4 regions of the Affinirhizobium capsici genome follow, and region 1 is predicted to be linked to each of the others. Evidence: predicted binding sites of a transcription regulator. Region 1 holds the regulator's gene; each other region holds the start of a gene.
What was found. The regulator LexA, encoded in region 1, represses DNA repair genes until DNA is damaged. The targets are predictions, from matches to a motif close to TGTTCNNNNTGTGTTCNG.
Positions count from the first base shown of each region.

Region 2: a site for LexA is predicted at 2,692-2,709, ahead of dinB (DNA polymerase IV). Genes of this name have one in related genera too.
Region 3: a site for LexA is predicted at 2,748-2,765, ahead of AC0JZ1_RS03375 (ImuA family protein). Genes of this name have one in related genera too.
Region 4: a site for LexA is predicted at 2,303-2,320, ahead of dnaE (DNA polymerase III subunit alpha). Genes of this name have one in related genera too.

Region 1 is NZ_CDRNXD010000002.1:491,570-495,365, reverse strand. It holds gene AC0JZ1_RS02175 (hypothetical protein) at 104-643, opposite strand; gene AC0JZ1_RS02170 (VOC family protein) at 665-1,534, opposite strand; gene lexA (transcriptional repressor LexA) at 1,675-2,397, shown strand; gene AC0JZ1_RS02160 (ComEC/Rec2 family competence protein) at 2,378-3,796, opposite strand, start outside.
Region 2 is NZ_CDRNXD010000003.1:137,216-141,011, forward strand. It holds gene AC0JZ1_RS03350 (hypothetical protein) at 1-152, shown strand, start outside; gene AC0JZ1_RS03355 (3'-5' exonuclease) at 378-1,286, shown strand; gene dinB (DNA polymerase IV) at 1,557-2,657, opposite strand; gene AC0JZ1_RS03365 (SOS response-associated peptidase family protein) at 2,776-3,549, opposite strand; gene ligD (non-homologous end-joining DNA ligase) at 3,610-3,796, opposite strand, start outside.
Region 3 is NZ_CDRNXD010000003.1:141,066-144,861, reverse strand. It holds gene AC0JZ1_RS03385 (error-prone DNA polymerase) at 1-506, opposite strand, end outside; gene AC0JZ1_RS03380 (Y-family DNA polymerase) at 503-2,014, opposite strand; gene AC0JZ1_RS03375 (ImuA family protein) at 1,935-2,687, opposite strand; gene ligD (non-homologous end-joining DNA ligase) at 2,970-3,796, shown strand, end outside.
Region 4 is NZ_CDRNXD010000004.1:1,457,490-1,461,285, forward strand. It holds gene dnaE (DNA polymerase III subunit alpha) at 1-2,096, opposite strand, end outside; gene AC0JZ1_RS10430 (class I SAM-dependent methyltransferase) at 2,430-3,224, shown strand; gene AC0JZ1_RS10435 (ABC transporter ATP-binding protein) at 3,229-3,796, opposite strand, start outside.

The DNA of each region.
Region 1 (3,796 bases):
CCCCTCCTTGTTAGCGGGCAACTGCCGCCCTAAAGCGGTTTGTCCATAACAGGGACGTTTGCTGATGTCACCAAGGGAGCCACCAAACGGCCTAGCAAGGGTCTCAAATGAAGAGAACAGACTTGCAGTATGTCTCCTTGACAAGGCTGAAGGGAACGCCTGCCCCAGTTTCCAGAACGGCGGAATGGCGAAGAACATTTTTCGGCAAAGGGCTTTCACCACAAGGCCAGAGCAGTTCTGCAGATAGAAGTTTTCTGCGAAAATTTAAGGACTCAACAGCACGTCCAAATGCAATCGAAGTATGCTCAAGACGCTTCTTCATGGTGCTGCTTAAAATTTGGAGGCGGTACCAATTCTCAGCTTCCGCAAGGACAACACCACCCCACATCAGATACACCCTGCGATAAGCAAGTGCCTCGCCCTCAGACACCTCAAGAAGGGCTATCACCTGCGAATCGATGACTTCCGTTTCATCAGCCAAACGCTCGGCATAGACCCCACTCGTTTGCGATCCGTATTCCGTACACCAAGCATCCAGTGCAAAGGTGGCGCTATCACAGTTAAGTAGGAGTTGATTGAGCCGTAAAAGCCGCTGATGCGCTTCATTGCTATCTGGCTCTTTAGCTTCATGCTTCTTGATCAACTTCATTGCTCCACGAGAGAATCAAGGCGAGTCGGATCGCTCGACAATGCCCAAGACTGTCGGAAATTCAGGCTGCGAATGGACAATCAGCCTGTCGGCCTTCCTTTCGAAAGACACATTGGTTGCTGTGAGAATGCCTTTGATAGACGTCAGACTCTTCACCGCAATGACAAACCCCAAGGCCGTCAGGTCGCGAAAAGATCGATCTTGGTTTGAGATGGAGTAATCTGAAGTCTCGCGCACAATGCGAATTAAGCTGTTCCCCAACCTAAACGTGATATCGGTTTCCTGTGCTTCAGGTTCCTTCTGCAAGACGGTTTCAATCCGACCTGACGCCTCCGCAGAGTCAGAAGCTGTAAGCACAACCTCGGCCACGCCCAGCGCGCCGTTTGGATGCTCAAGAAGCGCGCCGCCAGGCAACGTTGAATTGATTCGTTGACAGGTGAAGGCAAACAGATCGGCAGAACGCAGGTCGGCAAAGGCCAATTTAAAGGTTGCGGTCACAGCGTTGCCGTCGGCAGATTTTGCCTCGCGCGAAAATGTTAGCATCGAGCCTGCGGATAACTGCTGCCGCTCAAAATAGGCATGATCTGCCACTGCATCATCGGATGCCAGGACAAATGCAGACAAGCCTACCTTCTTGCCAAGTCTACCTTGCTCCAGGTGCCGTTGTGTGAACACATTCCCCTCATTCGCAGCCGCCCTGGCAAGACCCTCGTCCCTCATTGCAAGAGGTTCTAGATACGTGCCGTTCGGAAAGAACACGCACGCATTTGATGTGCCGAACGGATGATGACCTTCAGCCGCGACATTAAAGCCTAAACGCCCAAGGAAACGACTTGCCGCCGTAAGTGACGGAACAGGTAGAACTAGATGGTCGAGGTTACGCATCATTCTTTTCCATGCTTTGCTGGTCCGTCGACTTTGGAGTCTTGAGTCACTCCATACAAGTGCACGAAGTTGCCCTTGCAGAACACAACTGGAACATATAGGGTCCGTTCTGGATTTGTTTCCCGATGGGGTTGCCGGATATGCTTACACGCAAACAGCAAGAACTGCTTCTTTTTATTCACGCTCGCATGAAGGAATCTGGTGTTCCGCCCTCTTTCGATGAGATGAAGGATGCGCTTGAGCTTGCCTCCAAGTCGGGGATACATCGCCTGATTACCGCTTTGGAAGAACGTGGATTTATCCGCCGGTTACCGAATCGTGCACGCGCATTGGAAGTGATCAAACTTCCGGAACCTTTCGGCGCAGGTGCGGCCCCCAAAAGAGGCTTTTCTCCTAGCGTTATTGAAGGGTCTCTAGGTAAAGCGCCACCCGCTCCAGCAACCCCTCAACCAGTTAAGGCTGCTGCGGATGAGAGCAATTCAGCTTCTATACCTGTAATGGGTCGAATCGCGGCGGGTGTTCCCATTTCGGCGATCCAGAATAACACCCACGCCATCAGCGTCCCGATGGAAATGCTTGGACCGGGAGAACATTACGCCTTGGAGGTGAGAGGGGACTCAATGATCGAAGCCGGCATTTTAGACGGCGATACGGTTATTATCCGCAATGGCAGCACGGCCAGCCCTGGCGATATTGTCGTTGCCCTCGTGGATGACGAAGAGGCGACGTTGAAGCGTTTCCGACGCAAGGGTGCATCGATTGCACTCGAAGCAGCGAATCCCGCTTATGAGACACGAATTTTCCCTCCAGAACGGGTGAAGGTTCAGGGGCGTCTGGTTGGTCTCATCCGCCGCTACCACTAAGCCACGTTTGAACCAAATTTGCGTCGTCGGTTGCGGCATATGTCTGTGAACGCCAGTCATAGGAGCGGTGAAGTTCCCATGCTCTTGCCGTTGATGTGAATGCCGGGGAATAGGTCCAGCTCTTAGGATTGGCCTGCCCATTGAACAGGATCTCGATGGTTCCTGTTCTTCGCAAAATGGCTGTGGTCACTAGGAGGACGCCTGATCGACATTTGGTGAATGGCGCTCGGGCGGCGATGACCAAATTGACACGATCGCAGGCATAGCCCAAGAAGCGGGTATCTTGAACCAAAGCAATCTTTGCTCCTTCCATTGTCTGCGTTAGGCACAGCAATTTGGGAAGGCAAACGAATTGGTCATTCGGTATCGCCTTTAGACCACTTCGAACGGCACTGTCGACCGCTTTGATCTGCTCCTCAGTTAAGCGCAGTCGCGTAGTTTTACCGAGTGGCACTGATGGAGCTGTGTCTTCCGTCTTGTCGTGTTCAGCCCTCTCCATGGCGTTGTCCACTTCCAAATCGATGGGACGTCGAGCCGAGGGCAATATCTCGCCCAACTTCAAGCTGTTGCGCCATCTATCGAACAGAAATCCCGATGATTTTGATTCATTTGTGAAGGAACTGGATTTGCGGTGGATCAACAGCGTCTCTCCATCTTCCGCAATAACCATGTCTGGATCATTGCGACCGATACCTGAGAGCATGATAAGCATCCCGCTAGCGAGGAGGAACACACCGGCAAAACGCAGTGGCGATCTCAGGCAAATAACGAGGACCAACCCAAGGGACGTCATTGCCAGAAAATAAGGCGGCGCCCTGCCCGTGCTTATGCCACCTTCCCAAGAAGCAACAAACGTTGCCACCTTGATGACGATCTCAAGTCCCCAACCCATTACAACAAAGAAAGGCGCTTCAAGCCCAAAGGGCATGGCCAACATGCCCAGCAATCCAGCTGGCATAACAACGGCCGAAATGAATGGCATTGTCGCGAGGTTGGCAACTAGGCCATAGCCGCTCAGCTGGTTAAAATGGGCAATCGAAAAAATGGCTGTCGAGAGACTTCCAATCAGGGAGGTCATGATTGTGCCCCCTATGATGGCCGCAATGGAAGAGACTGCGATAGCAACGGGGCCATTGGCGCTCAGCCCATCCTGCGCCTGCCTGCGTTTTGACCAGATGTTGTATCCGGCAACCAGAGCTGCGGTTGCGCCGAACGACATCTGGAAACTCGCACCCATAATGCTGGACGGGTGGAGCAGAAGTATGAGCGTCGCTGCCAAGGCTATATTGTGGAGGCTGATTGATGGGCGATCGAACAGAACAGCTGTCAACATAACCACCATCATGATGTACGCGCGTTCTGCAGATACACCGAAGCCGGATATGAGATAGTAGGCGGT
Region 2 (3,796 bases), on a different contig from region 1:
GGCCTTTGACTTGGCTTGGCCTGTTGCAAAATTCTCCTCAGAATACGCCCGGCTTGGCAGTGACCGACAGGCAGTTCCGCAAGTCGGAGATTTTCGACAAGGTCATCAAGATTACGCTCCCGAACGACATCCGGGCAATCGGCGTGCATTGATGCCCGATAGCGGTGTTCGAGCGGATGGATCGACGATGCCACTATCGGTCAATCGCCGTCGAAGACTGTGGACCGTGCCTAGACCTGACATCCCCGGTTCATGACCGCAGGAGAGCAACGTGCTAATCCTGTTCCATGACGCAGAATGATCGTGCAGCGCACCTTGCCCAGTTCGATATGTTTTCGGACGGACCGCCGGCGGCTCCGGCCAAGTCTCCGGTGAAAATGTCGGCCGCGCGCACGGCAAATGTCGCCTTGTCCGAGCAGGAGATGGTCGATCATCTGGCGGCAACTGGTCGCTACCGGATCTTGCGAAAGCTCGAGTCCCGTCCCGTTGTCCGTAGCCTACGCCCGGAATTCCCGCACAAAGGAATTATTCTCGATACCGAAACCACTGGTCTTAATCATCGCAAGGAGGAGATCATCGAGATCGGCTTGATCGCCTTCACCTTTGACGACCAAGGTTCGATCGGAGACGTGACGGGAATTTATGGCGGTCTGCAGCAGCCCGGCAAACCAATCCCCCCTGAAATCGTCAAGCTGACCGGGATCACCGATGACATGGTCGCCGGCCAGAAGATCGACATCGAGGCCGTCGAGACCCTTGTCGCGCCAGCAGACCTGATCATCGCCCACAATGCCGGCTTCGACAGACCCTTCTGCGAAGCATTTTCCCGTGTGTTCTGCAACAAGGCTTGGGCGTGTTCGAATGCAGAGATCGATTGGTCGGCCAGAGGATTCGAAGGAACAAAGCTCGGCTACCTCGTTGGTCAGGGCGGCTATTTCCATGACGGCCATCGTGCCGTGGACGACTGTTTTGCCTTGCTTGAAGTCCTGGATCGCAACGTTGACGGGCATTACCCGTCCCCGTTTGCTGAACTCTACAGGGCAAGCCAGCGATCGCGGGTGCGCATTTTTGCCGAGAACAGCCCTTACGACCTCAAAGATCACCTGAAAGCGCGGGGCTATCGTTGGTCGGATGGCAGCGAGGGGCGCCCGAAATCCTGGTGGATTGAAGTGGATGAGGCCGCTTTGGCTGATGAAATCGACTACCTCCGACGAGAGATCTACCGCCACCCGGAAGCGGACCCGCCCACCAAGTACCTGACCGCCTTTGACCGCTTTCGCGCCTAATGGCGAAAAATTGGGCGAGCTTTCTACCAGGGGTGCATTCAGGGCATAGCTGAACTGCGGTGAAGCCCCTAACGCGGCTGGCAGAATACTTGTATAAGAAATCCCAACGAAGCGATGCACCTCCTCCCGCAAAGCTTCGTCACTCAGGTAACCCACTCCTCCTCCCAAGGGTTGCCTGACGGAACAGCGGCCCTCCTCCTCCCAGCCGTTGTTCAACTCTTTCGAAAGCCTGCTGCACCTCCTCCCGCGGCAGGCTTTTTTGGTTTCTGCTTACATCCCGAAATCCAGCTGCGACTGATCCTGATCGTTATCTCCGTGACGATCCTGGGTGAGCGACGATAGCGTTACGCCCAGCAGGCGCACCGGCCGCTTGAATGGATAAACCGTCGCCAGCAGCCCGGTTGCTACCTCGAAAATCTGATTGCCGTTGGCAAAGGGCAGGCCGATGGTCCTGCTGCGCGTCGCCTGCGTGAAGTCGGAGTATTTGATTTTGACGGTGACGGTCTTGCCGCTCAACGCCTTGGCTTCGCAATAACTCCAGACCTTGTCCGCCAGAGGCCTCAGCTCGCTCGTCGCGAGATCAAGATCGTTGATATCCTCGTTGAACGTATCCTCGGCGCCGACCGACTTCCGCACTCGGTCCGGCTTGACCTGCCGCTCATCGAGGCCTCGGGCAATGCCATAGAAGTATGGACCCGATTTCCCGAAATGCTCGATGAGAAACTGCAAGGACTTTGCCTTCAGATCTGCGCCGGTCTCAATGCCAAGCCGGTGCATCTTCTCGGCCGTGGCCGGGCCGACGCCATGGAATTTCTTGACCGCCAGCTGCTCGACGAACGCTGGCCCGTTCTTCGGCGTGATGACCGCCTGGCCGTTGGGCTTGTTGAGGTCGGACGCCATTTTGGCCAGAAACTTGTTGTAGGAGATACCGGCAGAGGCATTTAGGCCGGTAACTGACTTGATCCTTTCACGTATTTCCAGCGCGATCTCGGTGGCGACCGGCATGCCTTTGAGACTTTCGGTGACGTCGAGATATGCCTCGTCGAGCGACAAGGGTTCTATCAACGGCGTATATTCGGCAAAGATCTCCCGGATCTGCTGCGAGACAGCCCGGTAGACTTCGAGGCGCGGCTTTACGGAAATCAGATCCGGGCACTTGCGAGCGGCCGTGACCGACGGCATGGCGGAATGAACCCCGAACTTGCGAGCCTCATAGCTGGCGGCCGCCACCACACCTCGGGCGGCAGCACCGCCGACGGCCAGCGGTTTACCGCGCAGCTCCGGATTATCGCGCTGCTCGACCGAGGCGTAGAAGGCATCCATGTCCACATGGATGATTTTGCGGATGGTCTCGGAAAAGGTATTTATCATCGTCCTTCTGGCAGCAAAGCGAAAGGTTGGTTCTCAGAACGGAAGGTGAACATATCGCCATTCTCACCGATCGCAAACCATTCCGTTAGGGTCCAAAACTCGCCGACGCCTGGTCCGCCTACAGAAGGGTAGGCTGCTCAACGAGTTCGCCAGACTTCGATACGATCGATGACCCATAAGGCTCACGCGCCAGAATGATCAAAGCATCGTTCGGTAGCGGTCGGGCGAGGTGCTTCGCTTCTTCCCATGGCGCCCACATCCAGACGTCGGTTTCTTCCTTCGTCTGCAGCAGGACAGGCATGGCCTTCTCATGGATCGGCCTAACGAGATCGTTGGGATCCGTGGTCAGAAAGCCATAGAGGTTGTCCGTCGTGAGGCCGTCCCGGACTTTTCGGACGCTTTTCCACTGCGGCACATGGATGCCGGCGAAGAACATCAGTGATTTCGCCTCGTCGCGGGCAAACCAGGCATTCGGAACCTTGCCGCCGGGTTCCTGGCTTGAAGGATCCGGCTCGGCAAAACTCGTCACGGGAACCAGGCATCGATGCTCGACGCCGAACCAGCGCGTCCAGTGGGGCAGGTTGAGTTTGCGGACATTGGTTACGCCCCGGTCTGGTTCCATGCGGATGAGCTCATCCATATCGACGGTCTGACCTTTGGCCTTCAGTTTCTCTGCCCGACCTTCCGCAGCCTTCTTCTGTACGAAGAACGGTGAGGGCAGGCCCCAGCGCGCGTGCACGAGTTGCTTCTTTCCGTCGGCCGTGTTGCGGACGATGGGCCCCATCTGGTCGGGGTTCATCTGGTAGGCCGGCATCAGGTTGATCAGGCTCTCGGCATCCTGGGCCCATTTCGCGACCCAGTCCTTGTCTTCCATGCGATAAAGGTTACACATGGCAGCAATCCCCTCCGTTGCGACCGGATGCAGTTTCTCCCGACGTGTTCCGTCCGCTTGCTAGTCGAGCTTGTAAACGTCCGCGTTGTCCTGCCGTTCCCGCAAGCCTTTGTAGGAAGCATGCCGCAGTTTGCCATCCCCGGTCCAGGCCCGAAACTCGATCTCGGCGATCAGCGTCGGCTCCACCCAGACAATGTCGGCTTTCCCGGGATAGGGCACCGGCGGCTGTTTGCGCTTCCAGCGCAGC
Region 3 (3,796 bases), on a different contig from region 1:
GCCATGTTGGAAATCTCATGCAGCCGCAACTGGTCGTTCGGTCGCCGACGCAGACAGAGCGAAACGTAGGCGCGATCGCCAAACAACTCAGCCATCTTGCGCAGCTGTGCGGCACAGTTAGCATCCGGCAGATCAGGCACCAGAATGCCGATCATGCTCTCGGAGTAAGCGACGATATCGTCCCAGTGCAGGATGCAGTTGTTCTTGCCGCCACGCGATTTGCCAAGCGTGATCAACCGCGTCAGACGCGAATAGGCGGCTCGATCCATCGGATAGACCAGCACGGACATTCCTTCCGCGAGATCGAGCCGGCAGCCGACGACCAGGCGCAGACCGGTTGCGCGGGATGCTTCCAGCGCCCGGACGATCCCGGCCAGCGAATTGCAATCGACGACGCCGAGTGCATCGATACCGAGCTGTTTCGCCGTCTCGAACAATTCCTGGGCAGAGGAGGCGCCGCGCAAGAAGGAAAAGTGGGTCGTGACCTGAAGCTCGGCATAGCTCATGCGAAAATCCCGTGGCAGAACCAGCGATGGGATCCGGTCTCAGGATCAACACCATCGCCTGAGCGAAACACCCACAGGCGTTCACCGGATTCGTCCTCAATAACAAAGTAATCGCGGACAGCTTCCATCTCCGCGTCGCGCTGCCACCACTCCCCGAAGATGCGTTCCGGGCCATCGGCGCGTTTGACCTTACGGCGCTTGCCGCGCCAGACGATGGAAACTGGTGGGCGGTCCGGCATCAGCGCGATCGCCTCGATCAGCTCGGGCCGCGGCAACAGCCGGACCGGCCGGCGCCAATGGCTGACCCAGGCAATAGCGATCGGTTCAGCAACGGGACTGATCCGCTTCACGGAGCGTTCCGGCACATCGGAGGCGACCGGTGCGACGCGATACACCCGCTGGCCCCGATTTCCATAGATATCGATGAGGGGCGTCACATCGGTGATGTCATCCTCGACCAAAGCAGAGACTTTCTGCGCCTCTTCCAATGGCTCGGCCAGAACGGCTACAAGGATGAGCTTCTCGATCCCGAAACCCGGCTCGATCTTTTCGGTCCGGTCCCTAAACAGTTTCGTCAGCCAGGCGACATCGCGGGCGGGTTTGGCGGTGCCTGCGCGAATGGCCTGCCTGGTACCGTCGACCTTCTCGACGATCAGGTCGGCACGGCGCACCCCAAGGCCGCGCTTCTGAAGCTCATCGACCAGCTGGACGACGAGGCGGCCGACATATTTGTTGATCGTTTCGGGAGCGCCAATCGGTTCAGCGAAGGCTTTCGAGACTTCGACCAGCTCAGGCGTCCGGATCGGCTCGATAGGCTCGGCGATACGGCAGAGCATCTGGTCGAGACGGCGGCCGACCTCTGGACCGAAGCGGAGGGTCAGCGGCGCTCGCGGGGTGTTGGCAAGCTCCCCGATCGTCTGGAAGCCGAGGATGCGGAGATCGCTAACGATCTTTGTCGGCAGACGCAGGAGCGAGATTGGCAGCTTCTCAACGGCACGGACCGTGTCGCGGGGTGGAACGACAACTGTCTCGCGATTGATGGCGCGGGCGCAGGCATGGGCGGCACCCCAGCTGTCGGCGACCGCCACACGGGCAGTCAGCTTCCTGCCCAGAAACTGGTTGGCGATCTTTGTCACCATGGCGAGCTCGCCACCCTGCAGGTGATCCGCACCTTCAGTATCCATCACGATGCCGTCGATCCCGTCGACGGCCACGATCGGCGAATACACGGTCAGTGCCCAGAGGGTGATCCGCTCCAGTGCCGCGGCGTCGAGCGCGGGGTCGGCCTCGACCATCATTAAGTCGCGGAAGATGGCCTGTGCTTTCGCGGCCGGCATCCCTGCTCTCACGCCCGCTTTGCGAGCGGCCGCATCGGCGGCAGAGACCCATCGCTTCGACCCGGACTTGGCGATCACAGCGATGGCCTGCTCAGGCGGAATGGAGGGATCTGCGCGCCGTATTCGATCGGTCGGCAGATCCGGAAGATAAATGGATACGACCCTTGTCATCACACGCTCTCACGAGAAACTCAGCACACTCACCCGCTTTCACGCGCATCAATTCCAGAAACCATTGAGGCCTGCCCACCCCCGGAACTGGCAGCTCCTCGGACGGCATCACACTCACCCGCCATCTGGTGGTTGACGCCGTCGGCTGGCCAAAATCATTCGCCTCCGTCTGCCTTCGCCATCGGCGGACAGCAAGCGCCATGGTCCCGGTTCGCTCGGCCGCCAGCTGCAGGCGTCGGGAACTGACCATCGGCAGGCGGACAAGTTCGCCGACGACCGCCCCGAGACCGCCAAACGACAGGCCCTCATCCATATTGGCCAGCACATCTTCTTCCCGGTCGGACTCGACGAAAATCACGCGATCGGGGTGAAGACCGACCTGGGCAAGCGCCGGAAAAAACAGATCCGGTCTCGTCAGACACCAGATGACGGGCCCTTTGGTTCGCGCGGCTATTCCGGCAACGAAGAGCGCGGCGGCCGCGCCATCGACGGTACCCGAACCTCCGCCCGCGAACTCATGCAGCGCCCCGAAGGCAAGCCCGCCGCCCGGCAGGACCGCATCGAGCTCAGCCAGCCCGAATGGAAGACAGCCGGCACGTCTGGCCTGTGCACCCTCCAGCGACGCGATGCGCTCGCGCAAATCACAGATTACCTTCTGGCGGGCAGCAGTCATCGTTCACGGCTCCCTTCAAGGTCGCGTTGGCGGGATCGACATCATGTCGGGCGGGCAATATGTTCACTATCTGTTCTTATGCGCATGAAGAGTCAAGACGCATTGAGCCTAGGAATATTCGCCTAGCATTAGCGATCTTGAAGATTCCGAGCGGAATCAATCGCGTAAGGCCGAAAAGAATTTTTAGCGCAGTTTACGGGCGATCAGGCCTTGTCGGTGGATAGCGCGGACAGACGTCAAGTCGTCTTAATGTTCTTAAGCTTTTTGTGCTGCACTTCAGGCATGACAAAGCCTCCCAGGTCAACGCCACCCAGATCGAAGCCGCTTCTTCGTGACAGCGAAGCCCCGATCCGTTCGAAGCCGCGCAGGAAACGCAATCCGGCGCAGCCACAGCTGCTTTTCGATCCGATGCCCGATCGGGTCGAGCCGGCGCTGGCTGAGCTGAAGGCGCATCCGCCAAAAGGCGACCAGTGGAGCTGGGAGCTGAAATGGGACGGGTATCGCCTGGCGGTCCATATCGAGCCGCAAGGCGTGCGCATCCTCACACGCGGTGGCCATGACTGGACGCATCGCTTTCCTGAAATCGCAGAGGCTGGCCGTGCACTCGGGCCGGCGACCATGATCATCGATGGCGAAGCTGTTGTCCTTGACGCAGAAGGCCGGCCAGATTTCGGGCTGCTGCAGCAATCGCTTGGCGCTTCCGGCAAGACGGCTGGCAATCGGGCCTCGGACGCTATCCTCTATGCCTTCGATCTCATGTACCTTGATGGGCATGATCTGCGCGGGGTCGAATACCGCTCCCGCCGGCATCTTCTTGAGGACACGCTGAACGGACATGACGGCGCCATTCGTCTTTCAGAGACGCTCGATGTGGATCCCACTGTCCTGCTCGAGAATGTCTGCCGCCTCGGCCTCGAAGGCATCGTCGGCAAGCATCTCGATCAGCCCTATCGCTCCGGCCGCACCGGCGACTGGGTGAAGGTCAAATGCGTGCAGAGCGAAGCCTTCATGATCGTCGGCTATGAGCCATCGACGGCATCGCCGGGTGGGTTTGGCTCACTGGTGCTTGCTGCCTACGGCGGCCACGATCTCGTCCATGTCGGGAACAT
Region 4 (3,796 bases), on a different contig from region 1:
ATGACGCCTTGCGTTTCCTTCAGCAGGTAATCGATCTTGGGATGGATGGACTCGATCTCTTCCTCGCCGTGTTTACGGGCATTGTAAACCGGAATATTTTCCATCGGGCCGGGACGATAGAGTGCGACAAGCGCGATAATGTCCTCGATGCAATCTGGCCGCATGCCAAGAAGCGCCTTGCGCATACCGACACTTTCCACCTGGAAAACGCCAATGGTTTCGCCACGCGAGAGCATTTCGTAAGTCTTTTGGTCATCAAGCGGGATCTTGGCAAGATCAACATGAATGCCACGTTTGGCGACGAAATCCACGGCAGTCTTCAATACCGTCAGCGTCTTCAAACCAAGGAAGTCGAATTTCACCAAGCCAGCCTGCTCAACCCATTTCATATTGAACTGGGTGACCGGCATATCCGAACGCGGATCGCGGTACATGGGAACGAGTTTGGAAAGCGGGCGGTCACCAATGACGATACCGGCAGCGTGCGTGGAGGCATGCCGATAAAGCCCCTCGATCTTCTGAGCTATGTCGAGCAGCCGCGCAACCACAGGCTCCTTCTCTGCCTCTTCCTGTAAACGAGGTTCTTCCTCGATTGCTTTTGAAAGAGGTGTCGGATTGGCCGGATTGTTCGGCACCAGCTTACAGATCTTGTCGACCTGCCCATAGGGCATCTCCAGCACGCGCCCCACATCACGCAAGGCAGCACGCGCCTGAAGCGAACCAAAGGTTATGATCTGGGCAACCTGCTCACGACCATATTTCTGCTGCACATAGCGAATGACTTCTTCGCGCCGGTCCTGGCAAAAGTCGATATCGAAGTCGGGCATGGAAACGCGTTCGGGATTAAGAAAGCGTTCGAACAGCAGAGAGAAGCGAAGCGGGTCGACGTCAGTGATAGTAAGCGCATAGGCCACAAGCGAACCCGCACCGGAACCACGGCCAGGCCCAACGGGGATGTCCTGAACCTTGGCCCATTTGATGAAGTCCGAAACGATCAGAAAGTAGCCAGGAAATTTCATCCTCTCGATAACGGAAAGCTCGAAATCAAGGCGCTCGCGGTAATCCTGCTCGGTATAGCCTTCCGCCATACCAAGCTCTGCAAGACGATTTTCCAGACCCTCGACCGACTGACGGCGCAATTCTGATGCCTCAGCGCGCTCTGCCTCTTCTGCATCTGCGGTCGCGCCCGTGAAACGGGGCAGGATCGGCTTGCGCGTCTTCAAGATGAATGAGCAGCGATGCGCAATCTCGACCGTGTTCTCCAACGCTTCCGGTAGATCCGCAAAAAGCGTCGCCATTTCAGCGCGGCTCTTGAGGCAATGGTCTGGCGTCAAGCGGAAACGGGTATCATCTGAGACAATGGCATTGTGCGCGACGGCCATCAGAGCGTCATGGGCATCATACTCATTCTTGGATGGGAAGAAGGCCTCATTGGTCGCAACAAGAGGAATATCGTGGGAATATGCCAGTTCGATGAGCTTACGTTCGTGCCGCTTGTCATAATTTGCGTGCCGTTGCAGCTCTACATACAGCCGATCACCGAAAACAGCTTTCAGCCGCAGCAATCGCGTCTCAGCTTGGGCAGAATGACCTTCTTTGAGTAAAGGATCGATGGGACCAGAGCTGAAACCGGTCAAGGCAATAATGCCTTCAGCCCCCTCATCTTCCAACCACGACATGCATATATGTGTTGCCTGACTTCCCTCACCGCCTAGATAGGCACGACTAACAAGATCCACCAAACGTTCGTAGCCAGCGTCGTTGGCGGCGAGTAAGACAAGGGAGGGCAACTTTGCCAGCCCGTTACGCTTTTCATCGCCTTGATCTTCCATATCGATGGACATCTGGCAGCCGATGATGGGTTGAATGCCTTCATCCATTGCCTTCTGCGAAAATTCGAGCGCCACAAACAGATTGTTGGTGTCGGTAATGGCGATAGCTGGTTGGCCATCGCCAGAGGCCTTGGCAAGGATCTTCTTCAGCGGAAGCGCACCTTCAAGCAGCGAGTAAGCCGAATGCACCCGCAGATGCACAAACTTCGGCGTGACTTCTGCCGAAACTTCGTCATCCGTCTTCAATGCACCTGTATCCGCCATGCCACTCGCCACTTCGCAGTCATCAATCTGCTAATTGTCGGCCTTCCGCTCCACAGAGTCCAGCCAGAGCGAAAGCCTTCAACCGAAAACTGCCTTCAATCAGAAGGAAAGCATGATGACGCTGAGGCTTGCGAGAAATGTCAGGATAGATGCAAATGCTGCTACGTCTCGGATCAAGTCAGTCATAACGCTCTCCTTTTCCGTTATGTTTCTACTATGTTCCGCTAACGTTCTGGTGTCAATGAAAAGAACGAAAGCGGAACATTTTAGTTTAACAGAATATGAAGATGGTGGGTCACGAGATGACTGCTTCTGAAACTTTGGAGCTAAGACATGTCAAATGACGCAGAAAAGCTTGTTTCTCGGCACTGGGATGGCAATGCGGAACAATGGGCGCATGATGTTCGTGCCGGGTTTGACATCTATCGCGACCACTTCACGCTTCCAGCATTTTTAGCCATTCTTCCCGATCTGAACAGATTGAAGATTATCGATTTTGGCTGTGGCGAAGGTCGTAATACTCGCGTGTTTGCCAAGCGCGGCGCGGCCATGACCGGAATCGACCTTTCCCCTCGGATGCTGGACTTGGCTCTGAGTCATGAGCAAACAGAGCCACTTGGTATCAGCTATCAACGCGCATCTTTCAGCAGTTGCCCGAGCATCGCCGATTCGAAATTTGATGCAGTCCTGTCGACTATGGCACTTATGGACGCTCCGGATTTCCCTGGTGCAATGCGTGAAGCCTATCGAATATTAAAGCCCGGTGGTTTTCTCGCCTTTAGCATTCTTCATCCGTGTTTTATCAGCGCAGGGCTGAGCTGGATCAGGAGCCCTTCGGGCGAAACAATCGGGCTTGGCGTAGCGAATTATTTCCAAACGGACAGCTTCATTGAAAAATGGAAATTTGGCGATAACCCGGACAAGGTCGTACCAGAAGCTTTCACAGTGCCTCGCTTCCCGCGCATTTTAAGCGATATTCTCAATTCAGTGAGCAAGGCTGGCTTCAAGATCACGAGAATCGAAGAACCGATGCCAAACGAGGAAGCATGCATTGCCTATCCACGCTTGAGCAGATGGCGTGATCTGGCAGCCTTTCTGCTGATCGTTCGAGCAGATAAACCGGCCTGATACGTTAGAATTCTTTAATCTTGCCGCCTTCAATCGTCACGCGGCGATCCATGCGGCTCGCCAATTCATGGTTATGCGTTGCAATCAGCGCAGCAAGGCCAGACTGGCGGACCAGAGCTTCCAGAGCGTCGAAAACATAAGACGCAGTTTCTGGATCAAGATTTCCGGTGGGTTCATCCGCCAGCAAGACCAGTGGCGCGTTTGCGACGGCTCGCGCGATGGCAACGCGCTGCTGTTCACCACCAGACAATTCTGCCGGGCGATGATCAGCACGATGGCCGATTCGCATATAATCAAGAAGCTGCGCGGCCCGCTCACGCGCCTCCTTCTTGGGTAGCCCCGCAATCAATTGCGGCATCATTATATTCTCGAGCGCCGTGAATTCAGGCAGCAGATGGTGGAACTGGTAGACAAAACCAATGTCGCCCCGGCGGATTGCTGTGCGACGATCATCGCCCAACCCGCCGCAAGCCTCACCATTGATGTAGATCTCTCCGCTATCGGGATGCTCCAGAAGACCGGCCAAATGCAGCAGCGTGGATTTCCCCGTACCGGACGGCGCCACCAGAGCG